4 regions of the Paraburkholderia caledonica genome follow, and region 4 is predicted to be linked to each of the others. Evidence: riboswitches for the same ligand, from Rfam matches in the RefSeq annotation. Region 4 holds a riboswitch; each other region holds the start of a gene.
The links. Region 4 has a riboswitch for cobalamin ahead of H281_RS0120035 (CbtB domain-containing protein). Riboswitches for the same ligand answer to the same signal wherever they lie in the genome.
Positions count from the first base shown of each region.

Region 1: linked by a shared signal. The riboswitch ahead of cobA (uroporphyrinogen-III C-methyltransferase) and the one ahead of H281_RS0120035 (CbtB domain-containing protein) in region 4 are both predicted to bind cobalamin.
Region 2: linked by a shared signal. The riboswitch ahead of H281_RS0100695 (TonB-dependent receptor domain-containing protein) and the one ahead of H281_RS0120035 (CbtB domain-containing protein) in region 4 are both predicted to bind cobalamin.
Region 3: linked by a shared signal. The riboswitch ahead of H281_RS0114765 (oxidoreductase) and the one ahead of H281_RS0120035 (CbtB domain-containing protein) in region 4 are both predicted to bind cobalamin.

Region 1 covers NZ_KB911056.1:7,902-11,514, reverse strand. Annotated here, with positions in the region: gene H281_RS0133555 (cobyrinate a,c-diamide synthase) at 1-491, opposite strand, end outside; gene cobO (cob(I)yrinic acid a,c-diamide adenosyltransferase) at 494-1,096, opposite strand; gene H281_RS0133545 (cobalamin biosynthesis protein) at 1,093-1,515, opposite strand; gene cobA (uroporphyrinogen-III C-methyltransferase) at 1,512-2,279, opposite strand; cobalamin riboswitch at 2,510-2,754, opposite strand; cobalamin riboswitch at 2,845-3,125, shown strand; gene cobW (cobalamin biosynthesis protein CobW) at 3,283-3,613, shown strand, end outside.
Region 2 covers NZ_KB911034.1:139,215-142,827, reverse strand. Annotated here, with positions in the region: gene H281_RS0100695 (TonB-dependent receptor domain-containing protein) at 1-1,821, opposite strand, end outside; cobalamin riboswitch at 1,914-2,194, opposite strand; gene H281_RS0100690 (ATPase) at 2,412-2,768, shown strand; gene H281_RS0100685 (cell division protein ZapA) at 2,765-3,079, shown strand; RNA gene ssrS (6S RNA) at 3,242-3,423, shown strand; gene H281_RS0100680 (EVE domain-containing protein) at 3,506-3,613, shown strand, end outside.
Region 3 covers NZ_KB911037.1:454,008-457,620, forward strand. Annotated here, with positions in the region: gene H281_RS0114755 (cobalt-precorrin-5B (C(1))-methyltransferase) at 1-521, opposite strand, end outside; gene H281_RS34665 (bifunctional cobalt-precorrin-7 (C(5))-methyltransferase/cobalt-precorrin-6B (C(15))-methyltransferase) at 527-1,786, opposite strand; cobalamin riboswitch at 1,872-2,057, shown strand; gene H281_RS0114765 (oxidoreductase) at 2,141-3,613, shown strand, end outside.
Region 4 covers NZ_KB911039.1:421,104-424,716, reverse strand. Annotated here, with positions in the region: gene H281_RS0120045 (2OG-Fe(II) oxygenase) at 1-639, shown strand, start outside; gene H281_RS0120040 (CbtA family protein) at 792-1,586, opposite strand; gene H281_RS0120035 (CbtB domain-containing protein) at 1,598-1,819, opposite strand; adenosylcobalamin (AdoCbl) riboswitch at 1,871-1,957, opposite strand; gene H281_RS0120030 (histidine phosphatase family protein) at 2,036-2,626, shown strand; gene H281_RS0120025 (ATPase domain-containing protein) at 2,820-3,613, shown strand, end outside.

The DNA of each region.
Region 1 (3,613 bases), on a different contig from region 4:
GGCGGCAATGCCTCTTCGAGCATCTGCGCGTGACGCGAGGAACCGACGCGGTTCGCGAGCACGCCATGAAACGGCACCCGAGGCCGGAAATTCGCGAGGCCGAACGCGACCGCGCCGAAGGTCTGCGCCATCGCCTTCGCCGAAATCACCGCGAGTACCGGCACACCGAACTCGGTCGCGAGATCGGCGCTGCTCGGCGTGCCGTCGAAGAGGCCCATCACGCCTTCGATCAGGATCAGATCGGCGTCGTCCGCCGCCTGCGCGAGAAGATTGCGGCAGGCGTCCTTGCCGACCATCCACAGATCCAGCGACAGCACGGGCGCGCCGCTTGCGCGCGCAAGGATCATCGGATCGAGAAAGTCGGGCCCGGTCTTGAACACGCGCACACGCCGCCCCAGTCGCCGATGGTAGCGCGCGAGGCCCGCGGTGATCGTGGTCTTGCCTTGACCCGACGCGGGCGCGCTGATAAAGAGCGCAGGGCAGGCGGACACGTTCAGAACTCCACGCCGCGCTGCGCTTTCACGCCTTGCTCGCGGTACGGATGCTTGACGATGCGCATTTCGGTGACGAGGTCGGCCGCTTCGATCAGCGCATCGGGCGCGTGGCGGCCGGTCACGACCACATGCAGCATCGCCGGACGCGCGTTGATGACGGACAGCACTTCGTCGAGCGGCAAATATTCGTACTTGAGCACGGTGTTCAGTTCGTCGAGGATGACCATCTGATAGTCGCCGCTTTCGATCATCCTGCGTGCTTCGTCCCAGCCTTTGCGTGCGGTGGCCATGTCGGCGTCGCGGTTCTGCGTGTTCCAGGTGTAGCCGTCGCCCATCGTCACGAAGTCGCAGTTGGCAATCGCGCCGAGGAAGTCGCGCTCCGACGTATGCAGCGCGCCCTTGATGAACTGCACGACGCCAAGCCTCATGCCGTGGCCGAGCACACGCACGGCCATGCCGAAAGCGGCGGTTGTCTTGCCCTTGCCGGTGCCGGTGTTGACGATCAGCAGGCCCTTTTCGACGGTCGCGTTGGCCTGCTTCTTTTCGTGGCCTTCGCGCCGGCGTTCGGTCATGCGTTGATGCGATTCGGGATCGGTCTTCATGGAAGGTCCTGTGAGATGGTGGTGACACTGTGTGCTGGCGCTGGTGCGGTCGATGCGATCGCCACGGTGACACCAGCGTAAACGGTTTTGCGAGCGATCAGATGTGCGGTGCAACCGGCGGCCACCGCGAGCAACGCGCACGGTTCGCATACGCCGTCCACGCCGAGATGCTCGCGTGCGGCGGCCGACGGTTCGTGAACGCCAATCGCGAGAATCTGCTCGCGGCTGAACACTTGCAGCGTGAACCCGTGACGCGCGCAGAACTCCAGCAGGCCCGGTTCGTCGGCTTTCGTTTCAATAGAGGCTACCGTTGCAATCTGTTCGAACGTGTGCGAACCGAGCGCGGCGCGCACCGCCGTTTCGATCTCGTCCGCCGATGTATGCAGGCGGCAACCGATGCCCACGCTAAGCGTTTTCATTTCGCGTCCGGCGAAGATGCCGCATCTGATGAGCCTGCCGCGGCGGCACGCGCGAGCGCGAGCGACGCCACGCCGCCTATCACCACGATCGCAGGCGAGCCGAGTCCCGCGCGCGCGACGGCATCGGCGAATTCACCAAGCCTCGAAAGCGCATGGCGTTGCTCCGGACGCGTAGCCGATTCGATCGCCGCACACGGCGTGTCGGCGCGCATGCCGGCTGCGAGCAATGCGCTGACGATATCCTTCAGCCGCCGCATGCCCATGTAGATGACGAGCGTCATGTGGGTGGCGGCGAGCGCGCCCCAATCCGGCTCGCTGCTGCCCGCACCGTGGCCGGTCACGAATATCACGCCTTGCGCATGATCGCGGTGTGTAACCGGAATGCCGATAGCTGCGGGCGCCGCGATTCCGGCTGTGATCCCGCTGATAATCTCCACCTCGATTCCGGCCGCATGCAGCGCCTGCTGCTCTTCGCCGCCTCTGCCGAATACGAACGGATCGCCGCCCTTGAGTCGCGCGACGCTGCGCCCAGCATGCAGATGATCGAGCATTTGCGCGACGATGCCTTCTTGCGGCGTCGACGGATGACCGCCGCGTTTGCCGACGTAAACAATGGACGCGTCGGCGCGCGCGAATTGCAGCACGTCGGGATTCACGAGATCGTCGACGAGTATCACGTCGGCTTGTGCGAGGGCGCGCGTTGCCTTCAACGTCATCAGTTCGACGTCGCCGGGCCCTGCGCCGATCAGCCACGCGCGTGTCATCGCGCCTCGCTAACCGTGCACGGCAACGACGTTGCGCGCTCCGCCGGCATGCGCCATGCAGTGCGGCGCGCGAACGAGCCCAGGTGATTGGAGATCGAAGTCATTCAAGCGGTGTCTTCACGCACGACGGCACGCGCGGGTGCGAACCCGGCTGCCTCGCCGTGCTTCAGCGCCTTCACATCCGTCCCTCGCGGATTCCGGCTGCCGGCGACGTGACGTCGAGAAACGCACGGTCGCCTCCGCATCTGGCCGGTATCCGGGCTGGCGGCCTCACGCGCTTTGCCTTCCCGCCCGCATTCATTCGAATGTATCGGACAGTGGCATCGAAAACGCATGCGCGGTGCAGCATGAACATTGCACCGCAGGTCGCTTACCGTTGCGGGGACAGCACAGATTGAGCGCGGGAGCGCTGCCTGTTTCCCGTTTAACTGCACACGCGAATGCATGTGCGGGCACCAAACGCGCGCATACGATAGCACACGAGAAGCCCGTGCGATAAGCGGAGAAGCCCGTGCGATAAGCGCGCCGGGCCCGCGTTTCCTTGACGGCGCCAGACGGTCGGCCTAAACTCGCACGCACTTCTGGTGCTCGTGTGCGCGCTCGTGCGCATGCAGTTAAACGGGAAACAGGGCGCCCGCCTGTCACGGTTTGGGTCAACCTGTGCTGCCCCCGCAACGGTAAGCGAAAAGTGACGTCACGGCGGTTTGCGTGGCGTCGCAGTGCCGGCTTCGGTGTCCACGCGCAAGGCCGCGTGGGCATATCACCACTGGGCGAGAAATCACTCGTCCGGGAAGGGGAAGCGGCGCTTTCGCCAGCCCGGATACCGGCCGGAACACGAAGGGCGAACGTCGCGGGGATGCGGCGCTGCGCTCATGCCCTCACACCCGTTTTCTGCGTTTTTCCTGTTGTAGCAAGGCCGTCGTTCATGCCCGAGGCACGCGCTGGACCTCATGCGTGCGGACTACGCCGGCCGGCGCCTGCAACTCCTGGGATGGACCTCACGATGCAAACTCAAATGCGCAAGATCCCCGTCACCATTGTCACGGGCTTTCTCGGCAGCGGCAAAACCACTCTGTTGCGGCACATTCTTCAGCACGCGGGCGGCAAGCGCATCGCGGTGATCGTCAACGAGTTCGGCGAACTCGGTATCGACGGCGAAATCCTTAAGGGTTGCGGCATCGGTTGCGACGAGAACGGTGTCGAAACGGAAGGGCAATTGTATGAACTCGCGAACGGGTGCCTCTGCTGCACCGTGCAGGAGGAGTTTTTTCCGGTGATGGAAAAGCTCGTCGAGCGCCGTGAGCAGATCGACCATGTGCTGATCGAGACATCGG
Region 2 (3,613 bases), on a different contig from region 4:
CACGTACCATGCCTTCGTGACGTTGTAGCGCGCTGCCAGGTTGACGACACCGTAGCCGCCGAGCTTGCCGCTGCTGTCTTCGCGCGGACCGCTCACGATCCACTCACCGCCCACGCGCCATCCTGCAATACTGCGATTCACCGTCAGCGACGCGAAACGCCGCGCTCGCCGCACGAGGTCGGTATCGTTGTCGAGGTCGACCGGATTTTGCAGCGTCACCGACGCGCGCACATCGGTCTTGCCTACACGTCCGCTCCACGATCCTTCGAGTCCTTGCACTTTTGCATGGCCCACGTTTTCGGCCAGATAGATCCCCGGCGTCACCTGTTCATAGTCGATCAGATTCGAATAACGCGTCTGGAAAGCACTCAAACGCATCACACCGAGCGCATTGGATGCGTACTGCAACGCTGCTTCGATCGAATGACTGCGCTCCGGCTGAATGGACGGATTACCGCTCAGCGGATAGTACAGATCGTCGAAGCTCGGTGCGCGAAACGAACAGGAATAGCTTGCGCTTAGCTTCCAGCGCGACGTGATGTCGAAGCCATAGCCGAGATAGTAACTGTTCGCTCCGCCGAAATCGGAGTACTGGTCGCGCCGCAGGTTAGCCTGTATCTGGTTGCGCCCGAAGCGTGCCGTATAACCGGCGAAGCCCGAGTCGACATGACGAGTGGGCGCGGCAAATGTATCGGAGTCGAGACTCTGGTCCAGATGCTCGTAGCCGACCTGCAGTTTCTGCTGCGCGGCCAGCGCGAAATCGCTTTGCCAGGTGTACTGTCGATTGTCGGTGTCGAAGCGGCCGTTATACAGACCGTTGGTGTTCGACACGCTGCGGTCGTCGCCTTGCGCAACGATGAAGTGCGTGGTCCACCAGTCCGTTAGCTTGCCGTTAGCGAAGGCGGACAACTGACGCACTTTCGTGTACAGATTGTTCAGATCGGTCGGCTCGCCGTACGCATTGTCGTAGCTGTTGTTGCCGTTCGACTGCAGATAGCGGACGCCCGCGTCCCAGTTGTCGGTGAACTTATGGCGCAGCGAAGCGGAGATGCTCTCGTTCAGATAGCCGTTCGCATTGGGGTTCGCATTCGGCGCCTCACGAGGATTGAGCGCGGAAAAACCGTCGTCTTTCGAACGCGCGAGCGAGATGTTGAAGGTCGTGCGGCCGTCCTTATCCAACGCGCCGTTCGCGCCCACCTGTTGCGTCTGCGTGTGGTAGCTGCCGTAGCCCACGGAAAAATTGAAACGCGGCGGATGATCGCCGCCGTCTTTCGTGAACACCTGAACCACGCCTCCGATCGCGCCCGAGCCATACAAGGCCGACACGTTGCCATTCACTACTTCGACGTGGTCGACCTGATCGAGCGGAATCTGCGCGATTTGCGCGGTGCCGAGACTCACGGAATCGACGCGCACACCGTCAATGAGAATCAGCGATTGCGTCGACGACGCGCCGCGCAGATACAGGCTTGCTGTCGAACCGGGGCCACCTGTGCGCGAGATTTGCGCGCCGGGCGCGAGTTGCAGCAGACCCGGCAGATCGGTTGCGGTGGTGTCGGCAATGTCCTGCTGATCGAATAGCGACGTTTGCGGAATCGTGTCGGCGAGCGCTTGAGGTCCGCGCTCGGCGGTGACGACGACGGGCGACAAAACAGCAGGTGATGATTCGGCGATAGCGACGGATACAGCGCTCGTAGCAACAGGCGCGACCGGTGCGACTGCAACCGACGGCGCAGGCGAACTGTCGGCGGCTTGCGCATGCGCGAGCTGCGGCAGCCCTGCAAATGCGAGCAGCGCCGCGCGGGCGATAGGGGACAGCATGAGTGAAGTTTCCCGTGGATGGCGTGCGCGGCCCGCTTCCCCGCAGGCCGTCGCGTAACGAGGCGCGAGCGCTTTTGACTTCATTTCGCGGGCGCGCGCCTCTCCCTCTGGCCGGTATCCGGGCTGACGACGCTCGATCCCGCCTTCCCACGCGTGACGCGCAGTGGCACACTCGCATGTTGAACTGGAACACGCGATGGGGATCGAACTGCAAACGCGAACTGCAAAGCACGAAGTGCAAAGCGAATGCGGTCGCTTACCGTTGCGGGGGCAGCGCAGGTTCGCGCGTTCAGGTGAACGGCGCGCCCTGCTTCCCGTTTAACTGCACGCGCAATGAATTGCGCGCGCGGGCACCAGAGTGCGGCCAGTGTATGAGCGGCCTCGGGGCCAGTCAAGAATGCGGGTCACGACAGCGATGATTCGGACAGGAGCAGAGTATTGTCCGACGCGATCTGTGACACACGAGTACTTTTTCATCTTCAGTCGAAAAAAGCCTGCATAAAGCGGTGTTGTTACGTCTCGAAACGAGACAAATGTCGGAACGTGCGGCATTCCGCGCTAAAATGCGAGGTCTTTAGAGGACGCAGCACATGCTCACCGAACTCGAAACACTCTCACAGAATATCGGCAAGCTGATAGCGATCAGCCAGCGCCACAACGAAGCGCGCGTTGCGCTTGAAGAGCAGCTCGCCCAGTCGCGCGCCGAGGCAGAAGCCACGCGCACGGAACTTGCCATGGTTCGCGAGGAACGCGATGCACTGCAAGCGGAGTGCGACGCGCTGTCGGCCAAGATCGACGACGCTCAAGTGCGGCTCAATGCGATCCTCGAAAAATTGCCGCGCGCTCGCGGGCACAACGAGCCGGACAACCAGCTCGATCTGCTCGAGCCCGCTCAGCATGAAGTCGAAGCGGAGAGCGACGCCACTCGCCATGGAGAAAATGCATGACCACCAAGCAGATCGAAGTATCGATTCTCGGCGTGCCCTATCGTCTCGCCTGCTCGCCGGAAACGGAAGGCGCGCTGCTTGAAGCAGTCGCACGAGTCGACGCCGAAATGTCGAAGATCCGCAATAACAGTAACGTGCGCGGCACGGATCGTATTGCTGTCATGGCCGCGCTGTCGCTGGCATCGGAACTGCTTAAGCTGCAATCGAGCGTGCGTCACGGAGAAGCATTTCCCGCTGAAGAAATCAGGCGTACAATGCATCAAATGAACGAACAACTGGGTACTGTGATCGAGCAGTACACCATGCAGTAAGCAGCAAGTTTGCAACGTGTCTGGAAGTAGAAGTGGCCGGTCTTCGGGTCGGCTGCAGATTCAACCAGGTGGCACACGTAGCAGCTGAGCAAAGCGCGTGAGAGCATGCACGAGCACACTCGGCAAACGTTTCACCTGAATGGTTTTAGCTTCATCGGTTTAGCTTCCCTGCCTGGTTCGCCAAGGTCATATATTCCTTGAACCAATGCCATGTGCACGGTTGCGGAAATTTGTAGCACGGGCGTGCGCGTCACTCTGTCTGATGTACCCGAAGTGCTGCTAACTGCGACCAATTCTGAACCCCCGGTTCAGGATGCCGGCCTAGCGGCCAAGGCGGGGACCTTATTTGGAACGGCATCGGACTACTGTCCGGTGCCGTTTTTGTTTGGGCTCCGGCTTTTCCAACCTTAACGTTCCCTTCGATTCATGCGCTACTGGCTAATGAAGTCCGAACCGGACGAAGCAAGCATCGACCATCTTGCCAACGCACCGCACCGCACGTTGCCGTGGACCGGCGTGCGCAACTATCAGGCG
Region 3 (3,613 bases), on a different contig from region 4:
CCGCCCACGATCCCGAGCCGCGGGTTCATCGTTTTGAGCGCGAGCGCTTCGCCGTCTTCAACGCCAATCGTCACTTCGAAACCGCCGCCATAGGCATGCTCGGCGGCGAGTTCTGCAAGATGCTCGCTCATCATCTTGCGCGGCACCGGGTTGATCGCCGGTTCGCCGACGGCGAGCGTCAACCCCGCACGCGTCACCGTGCCCACGCCCGGCCCGGCGCGGAACACCACACCTGGCTCAGGGACCAGACGCACGCGCGCGAACACCACGGCGCCGTGCGTGACATCGGGATCGTCGCCGGCATCCTTGATCGTGCCGGCTTCGGCGCCGTCATCGGTCAACCGGCAGAACACGAGCGGCATCGGCACATGCTGGCCCTTGGGCAACACGATTTCGGCCACCTCGCTGACCACACCCGCGAGCAGCAGACGCGCGGCCGCCAGCGACGTGGCGGTTGCACAACTGCCGGTCGTGTAGCCGCTGCGCAGCGGTGCGGGTTGTTCAGGCGTTTCGTCGCGCATGAGCGTCACGCCGATGAAGCAGCGTTGAGGTTATCGGCAACACTATGGACGCCGTTGGCAGCGCAACGCTTCACTACATCGTACAAGGTGATCGGCAGCGCTTGCCGCCACGTATCGAAGCCACCGAGCGGCTGAGCGTCCGCAAGCGCGATTCGCGTGAGCGTTCCGCCATGTTTGTCACGCCATGCGGCAAGCGCCGCCTCGCCTTGCAGCGTGACCGCGTTCGCGACCAGCCGGCCGCCGTCGCGCAAATTGTCCCAGCACGTTTCGAGCACGCCGGGCACCGTCACGCCGCCGCCAATGAACACCGCGTGCGGCGCGGCCAACCCTTCGAGCGCTTGCGGCGCGCGGGCCGCTACGAGTTGCAAGCCCGGCACGCCCAACGCATCGCGATTGTGCTCGATGAAGCGCTGACGCTCCGCGTGCCCTTCGATGGCGATCGCCCGGCAAGTCGGATGCGCGCGCATCCACTCGATGCCGATCGAGCCGCTGCCCGCACCCACGTCCCACAACAATTCGCCGGGCGTCGGTGCGAGTCGCGCGAGCGTGATCGCTCGCACATCGCGTTTGGTGAGCTGGCCGTCGTTACGGAACGCGTCGTCGGGCAGGCCGCAGGTGAGCGGCAGGCGCGGCGCGCCTTCGGTCGCGCGGCATTCGAGCGCGACCAGGTTCAACGCGGCGACATCGCCCGGGGACCATTGATCCGCGCGGCCGTCGATGCGGCGCTCGTCGTCGCCGCCAAGATGTTCGAACACGGTCATCCGCGTTGCGCCGAAACCTCGCGCGCTCAGCAGATCGGCAAGCGCGGCGGGTGTGCGCTCGTCCGCGCTCAGCACGAACACGCGTGCGCGGTCATGCAAATAAGCGTTCAGCGTGGGCAACGGCCGCCCAACCACCGACACCGTGGCCACATCCTGCAACGGCCAGCCGAGCCGCGCCGCCGCGAGCGATAACGACGACGGCGCGGGCAACACGCGCAGTTCGCTGGCCGGCAACTGCCGAGCCAGCGTCGCGCCGACGCCGAACAGCATCGGATCGCCGCTCGCCAGCACGCACACCGAACCGCCGCGCTCGGCCAGAAGCGGCGCGAGATCGAATGGGCGCGGCCACTCGGCGCGCCGCGCGGCCAGCCGCGCGGGCAACATCGACAGATGACGTTCGCCGCCGTAAATCACCGACGCCTCGAGCAACGCACGCCGTGCGGGCCGCCCCAAACCGGCGAAGCCGTCGTCGCCAATGCCCACTACCGTCAGCCACGCCGACATGCACCCTTCCTCATTTTGTATCTCAAACAATGCACTGCGCCACGCCGGTCAAAGCGTCCAGCCTCGTTGTGCTATCCGAAAAAAGGCATAATACAGCCGCCGGTGCCCTTCGGGGCCTAACAGGGAACACAGCGGGAAGATTGCCGCTGTGGCTGCCCCCGCAACTGTATGCAGCGAGTCCGCCTGCGCTTGGCGCCACTGGTTCAACCGGGAAGGCCGCAGCGGACGACGACCTGCCAGCCAGGAGACCTGCCGGCCAGACTGTTCGTGCCAGCCAACATCGGGCGGGGTGTACCGATGCCGCAGCAATGCCGTTTTGACCGCTTGCTCGGGCCGTCGCGCGACGCTAACCCGGTGTCCGTCTTGAATCCAGCTTCGCCCTCCACTGTCTTGCCCGACGCGGCATCTGCGCTGCGGCCCTCGGCGTGTCCGGGCCTGCTGCGGATCGTGGCGGCGCGCGACGGCGGTATTTGTCGGATCAAGCTGCCAGGCGGCGAATTGAGCGCGGCTCAGGCCGAGGCGATCGCCAACGCGAGCGCGCAGCATACGGCGGGTGTGATCGAACTGACGAATCGCGCGAATCTGCAATTGCGCGGTGTTCGGGCCGGCCATGAAGCTGCGCTGGTCGCCAAGCTGATCGATGCGGGGCTCGGACCGGGCGCTGCAAGCGGCTCTGAAAGAATGGGCGATAGAGCGCCGACCGATTCCGCCGAAGACGATCACGGTCACGATCGAAAAGCGCACGCCCTCGATGCCGCCGCCGCTGACGACGTGCGCAACGTCATGATCAGCCCCGCTGCCGGACGCGACCCGTGCGCACTGTTCGACACCAGACCTCTGTGCACCGCCCTTCTCACGCTGCTGCAAAGTGAACCGCGTTTTGCGGCGCTATCGCCGAAATTCGCGTTATTGCTCGACGGCGGCGAGCGGCTCGCGAGAGTGGACCACCCGCATGACGTGTGGCTCGCGGCAGCACAAGATTCGGCCGGTGCGGTGCGCTTCGTGTTCGGGCTCGCGGGCTGCACGACCGTGGATGCAAACGCGAGCGCAAACACGCACATCGGCGGGAAGTCGCCATCGTCATCAGGCAACGCTGCGAACTCGTCCGAAAGATCGCATGCGGATGCGACAGGCGCGTTGGCCTCGGTGCTGCCGTCGCAAGTTCCGGCGCTCGTGCGCGCGCTGCTGCATACGTTTCTAGATCTTGCCGCTGCCGACGCCACGCGTATGCGTCATCTGCTCGACACCCATTCGGCGGACGCGATATTGCAGCATGCGCAAACCTACGTGGATTTTCCACTGACACGCGACGCGAAGCTCGGCGACTGGCGTCGCAGCACGACCGCCGATGCCTCGCTGCGCCTCGGCGCACATGCGCAACGCGCCGCGGATACATGGCATGCCGGCGGTCAACCGCCGCTCGGCCGTATCGATGCGACCACGCTGCACGGCCTCGCCGCGCTCGCGCAACAACATGGCGACGGCACGCTGCGCATCACGCCGTGGCAAAGCGTGCTGCTGCCCGATATCCGGACGCTCTCAGTGCCCGTTGTGCTTGCCGCGCTGAACCCGCTGGGCCTCGCATGCGATTGCGCCGAAGCCATCACGCACCTGATCGCGTGCGCCGGTTCCACTGGCTGCGCGAAAAGCCTCGCGGATACCAAAGCCGACGCATTGAATCTCGCGAAGCGCCTGCCCGCCGGCGTCGACGTGCATTTGAGCGGGTGTCCGCGCTCATGTGCTGCCGCGCATTGCGCACCGTTTACGCTGCTCGCTGCGGCGCCCGGCATGTACGACCTATTTCGACGCGACCAGGGCCCCGGCTTC
Region 4 (3,613 bases):
CGCGAATGCGATGCCCTCACTGCGCTGTATCCCCGAGAGGACTTGTACCGCAGTCGCGTAGTGATGGCGCGGCATGGCTTCGGCCGTGGCGAATACAAGTATTTCTCGTATCCGTTGCCGCCGCTGATCGCACAGTTGCGCCGCGAGTTGTATCCGCATCTCGTGCCGGTGGCGAATCGTTGGAACGAGGTGATGGACATCGGCATTCGCTATCCGGGCGCACACGCCGAGTTTATCGAACGCTGCCACGCTGCGGGCCAGACGCGCCCGACACCCCTAATGCTGCAGTACATGACCGACGACTATAACTGTCTGCATCAGGATCTTTACGGCGAGCACGTGTTTCCGCTACAGGTTGCAATTCTGCTGTCGGAACCCGGCGAGGATTTCACCGGCGGCGAATTCGTGATGACCGAGCAGCGTCCGCGAATGCAGTCACGCGCGGAAGTCGTGCCGCTGCGCAAGGGAGATGCCGTGGTGTTCGCGGTTCATCATCGGCCGGTGCAAGGCACGCGTGGTGTATATCGCGTGAATTTGCGGCACGGAGTGAGCCGTTTGAGATCGGGACAGAGGCATACGTTGGGAGTTATTTTTCATGATGCGATGGCGTCGTCGTCCGATGGCGTGGTCAATATGTAGTTGTTGAGCGTGCTCGCGATTGGCGGCGGTGACGGGGCCAAAAAATCACATCTGATACTTTCCAGCCCGTGTCATACCACCGCGCGCGCTCAACACCCACAGCCTTAACCAACTCACGCAGCCAGCCGCTCAACGCAAGCCGACAGAAGACCTCAAGCCGACCGGGTCGCTGTCCGATTCCCGACACGCATGAACGAACTCCGCTCGACGATCGCGCCGAACAGTAGCCCGATCGTCGCCCACATGATCGCCTGCATGCCGAGTGCAGCCACACGGAACTTCCACAGCAGCGCCGCGGGAAAACCGGCCGGCGTTTCGTCGATCACAGGCATCGACATCTGCACCGCGGCAATGATGGCGATGAACACAAGTCCGGCCACGATCGAGCCGTTCCATGCGCCAAGTTTCATCGCCGCGCGGCGCCGGACCTTTAGCGAAAAAACCATCGCGGTCAGCGAGATGGCGATCATCAGAAAAAACAGGCCCGTGCGCGTTCCGATTGTCTCCGGGTCGCCGACCGCTGGCGGGTTCGCCGGATACTTGATGTTGGGAACGATCACCAGTGCGACGAAAGCGCCGAGGGCAAGCCACGCCGACAACGCACGCGCGCTCATCGCCCCCACCCGCCCGTACGCATAGGCAAACACCAGAGAGAACAGTCCGCCGAATGCCGCACCGTAGGTCACTACGCCGGTCAGCAATCCCAATCCGGCTTGCGTATCGCGACTGACCAACTCCTGCTCATGCGCTTGCTCGTGCGCGTCCGCACCCGCAGCCGCACCGGCGTGCTCATGCTCATGCATTGCGCCGGCTCCGTCCCCGGCATTCTCTTCGAAGGCTATCGCCTGATTGACCTGCGGCTCGCCCGCCACTCGCGCAAACGCGAACGTGAGCAGCCCCGCGGCGATGCCTGCAAGCATCCCGCGCAACAACAACTTACCGACCATGTTCTGCTCCGTTAGTGGCAGGGAAAGCCGAGCAGATGGCGGCCGTCGTGCACGAACTCATGCACGTACATGCCAGGCACTAAAGACGTGGCGCCCTGTTCCGCACCGACGAAATACAGCGCGAGCAGCAGCAGCAATCCTCCGAACACGGCCCAAGGCAGCAGTTCACGCAACGGAATCGGCGTGGGCTGAATGGCGGGCTGGCCGGCGGAATCGAAAACAGCTTCAGTCATGATGGACATCTCCTGGGGTAGCGCGCCCCGTAGTCGATTGCAGAGGAATGATGCGAAGCTCAGGTCTGGCTTTCGGCTTGTGATGCCGATTACAGTGGCGCGACCGCGCCGGGCTTTCACCGGCTTCCGCGCTTCGCAGTGCGGCTATTCTACGCGCTAAACTTCCGCGCCAGCTATCACACAGCGACACGAGCGCATATTGACGGGAACTCAAAAATGAACCTGCGGCTGTTACTGGTCAGCCATGCGCCGACCCCGGCCATGCGCGCGGGCCGCTTTCCCGCCGACGATCCGCTCGACGCCCGCGGCCTCGGCGAAGCGCAAGCAGCGCGAGCGCGCCTGTCGTTTGCCGACAATGCAATCGCATTCGTCAGCCCCGCCGCCTGCGCGCGCGAAACGGCCTTGGCGCTCGGCCTCGCTGCGAAGGTGGACACCGCGCTTTCGGATGTTGACTACGGCCAGTGGCGCGGCCAACGCCTCAACGATCTCGCCGCGCAAGCGCCCGACGCACTGGCAGCCTGGACACACGACCCCGACGCCGCCCCTCACGGCGGCGAATCGTTCAGCCAGGTGGTGCAGCGGATCGGCAAATGGCTTGACGCAATAGACGTCGCGCCAGATAGCGCGTCGCAGGCTGTCCACGATGTGGTCGCCGTGACGCATGCGCCGCTGGTCCGCGCGGCGATCGTCCATGTGTTGGGCACATCGCCAGCGGTGTTTTCGCGGATTGAAATCCCACCGCTCGCGGTCGTCGAACTGCAGCGCTCTCAACGACGGGGCTGGACATGGCGGCCGACGTCGTCGTGACTTTGCCGGAACAACCAAGGCTTATTCGTCCGATACAGACAGCCGCCGCCCACACAAACTAACACGGCGCTGATCACGCTTTTCCGCCGCCGCACACGCGACAACCACGGCCTTTTCGCAATAGGCATGCAACTTGCATTCTGGCGATACCGGCTGACGGACCAGGCCAATTATTCGATGCTATAACCACGCTATGTCAAAAGACGCTGCCACTCACAAGCCTACCCGCCTTTGCTCAGGAATCGAGGGAATCGATAACATCCTGGGAGGCGGCCTCACCCCGCACCGCATGTACCTGGTGGAGGGCGCGCCGGGAACGGGTAAAACCACCCTGGCGTTGCAATTTTTACTTCAGGGCGCTGAGGAAGGTCAGGCAGGTCTGTACATTACGCTGTCCGAGACGCGGTCAGAGCTCATCTCGGTAGCTGACAGCCATGGCTGGGATTTGAGCCAGTTCCACATCCTGGAACTGGTCTCCGACGAAGGTCTGGATCCGCAATTCGAGCAGACGGTGCTGCATCCGGCCGAGGTCGAACTCGGCGAAACGGTGCGAAACGTCATCCAGCAGGTCGACGAGATCAAGCCTGTGCGGATCGTGCTCGACAGTCTGTCCGAGTTGCGCCTGCTGTCGCAGAACGCACTGCGCTACCGGCGGCAAATCCTCGCGTTGAAACGCTATTTCGCCACGCGCGCATGCACGGTCTTGCTGCTCGACGACAATACGTCCGACCCGGGCGACGTGCAATTGCATAGCATCGCTCACGGCGTGATCGCGCTCGACAACGTCGTGCACGACTACGGCGGCAATCGCCGGCGCTTGCGCATTGCCAAGATGCGCGGCATCAAGTTCCGCGAGGGATACCACGACTTCACGCTCGACACCGGCGGCATCCATGTCTATCCGCGCCTCGTCGCGGCCGAACATCACGCCAAATTCGATACACATGTGGTGAGCACGGGCACTGGAGGCCTCGACGCGCTGCTGGG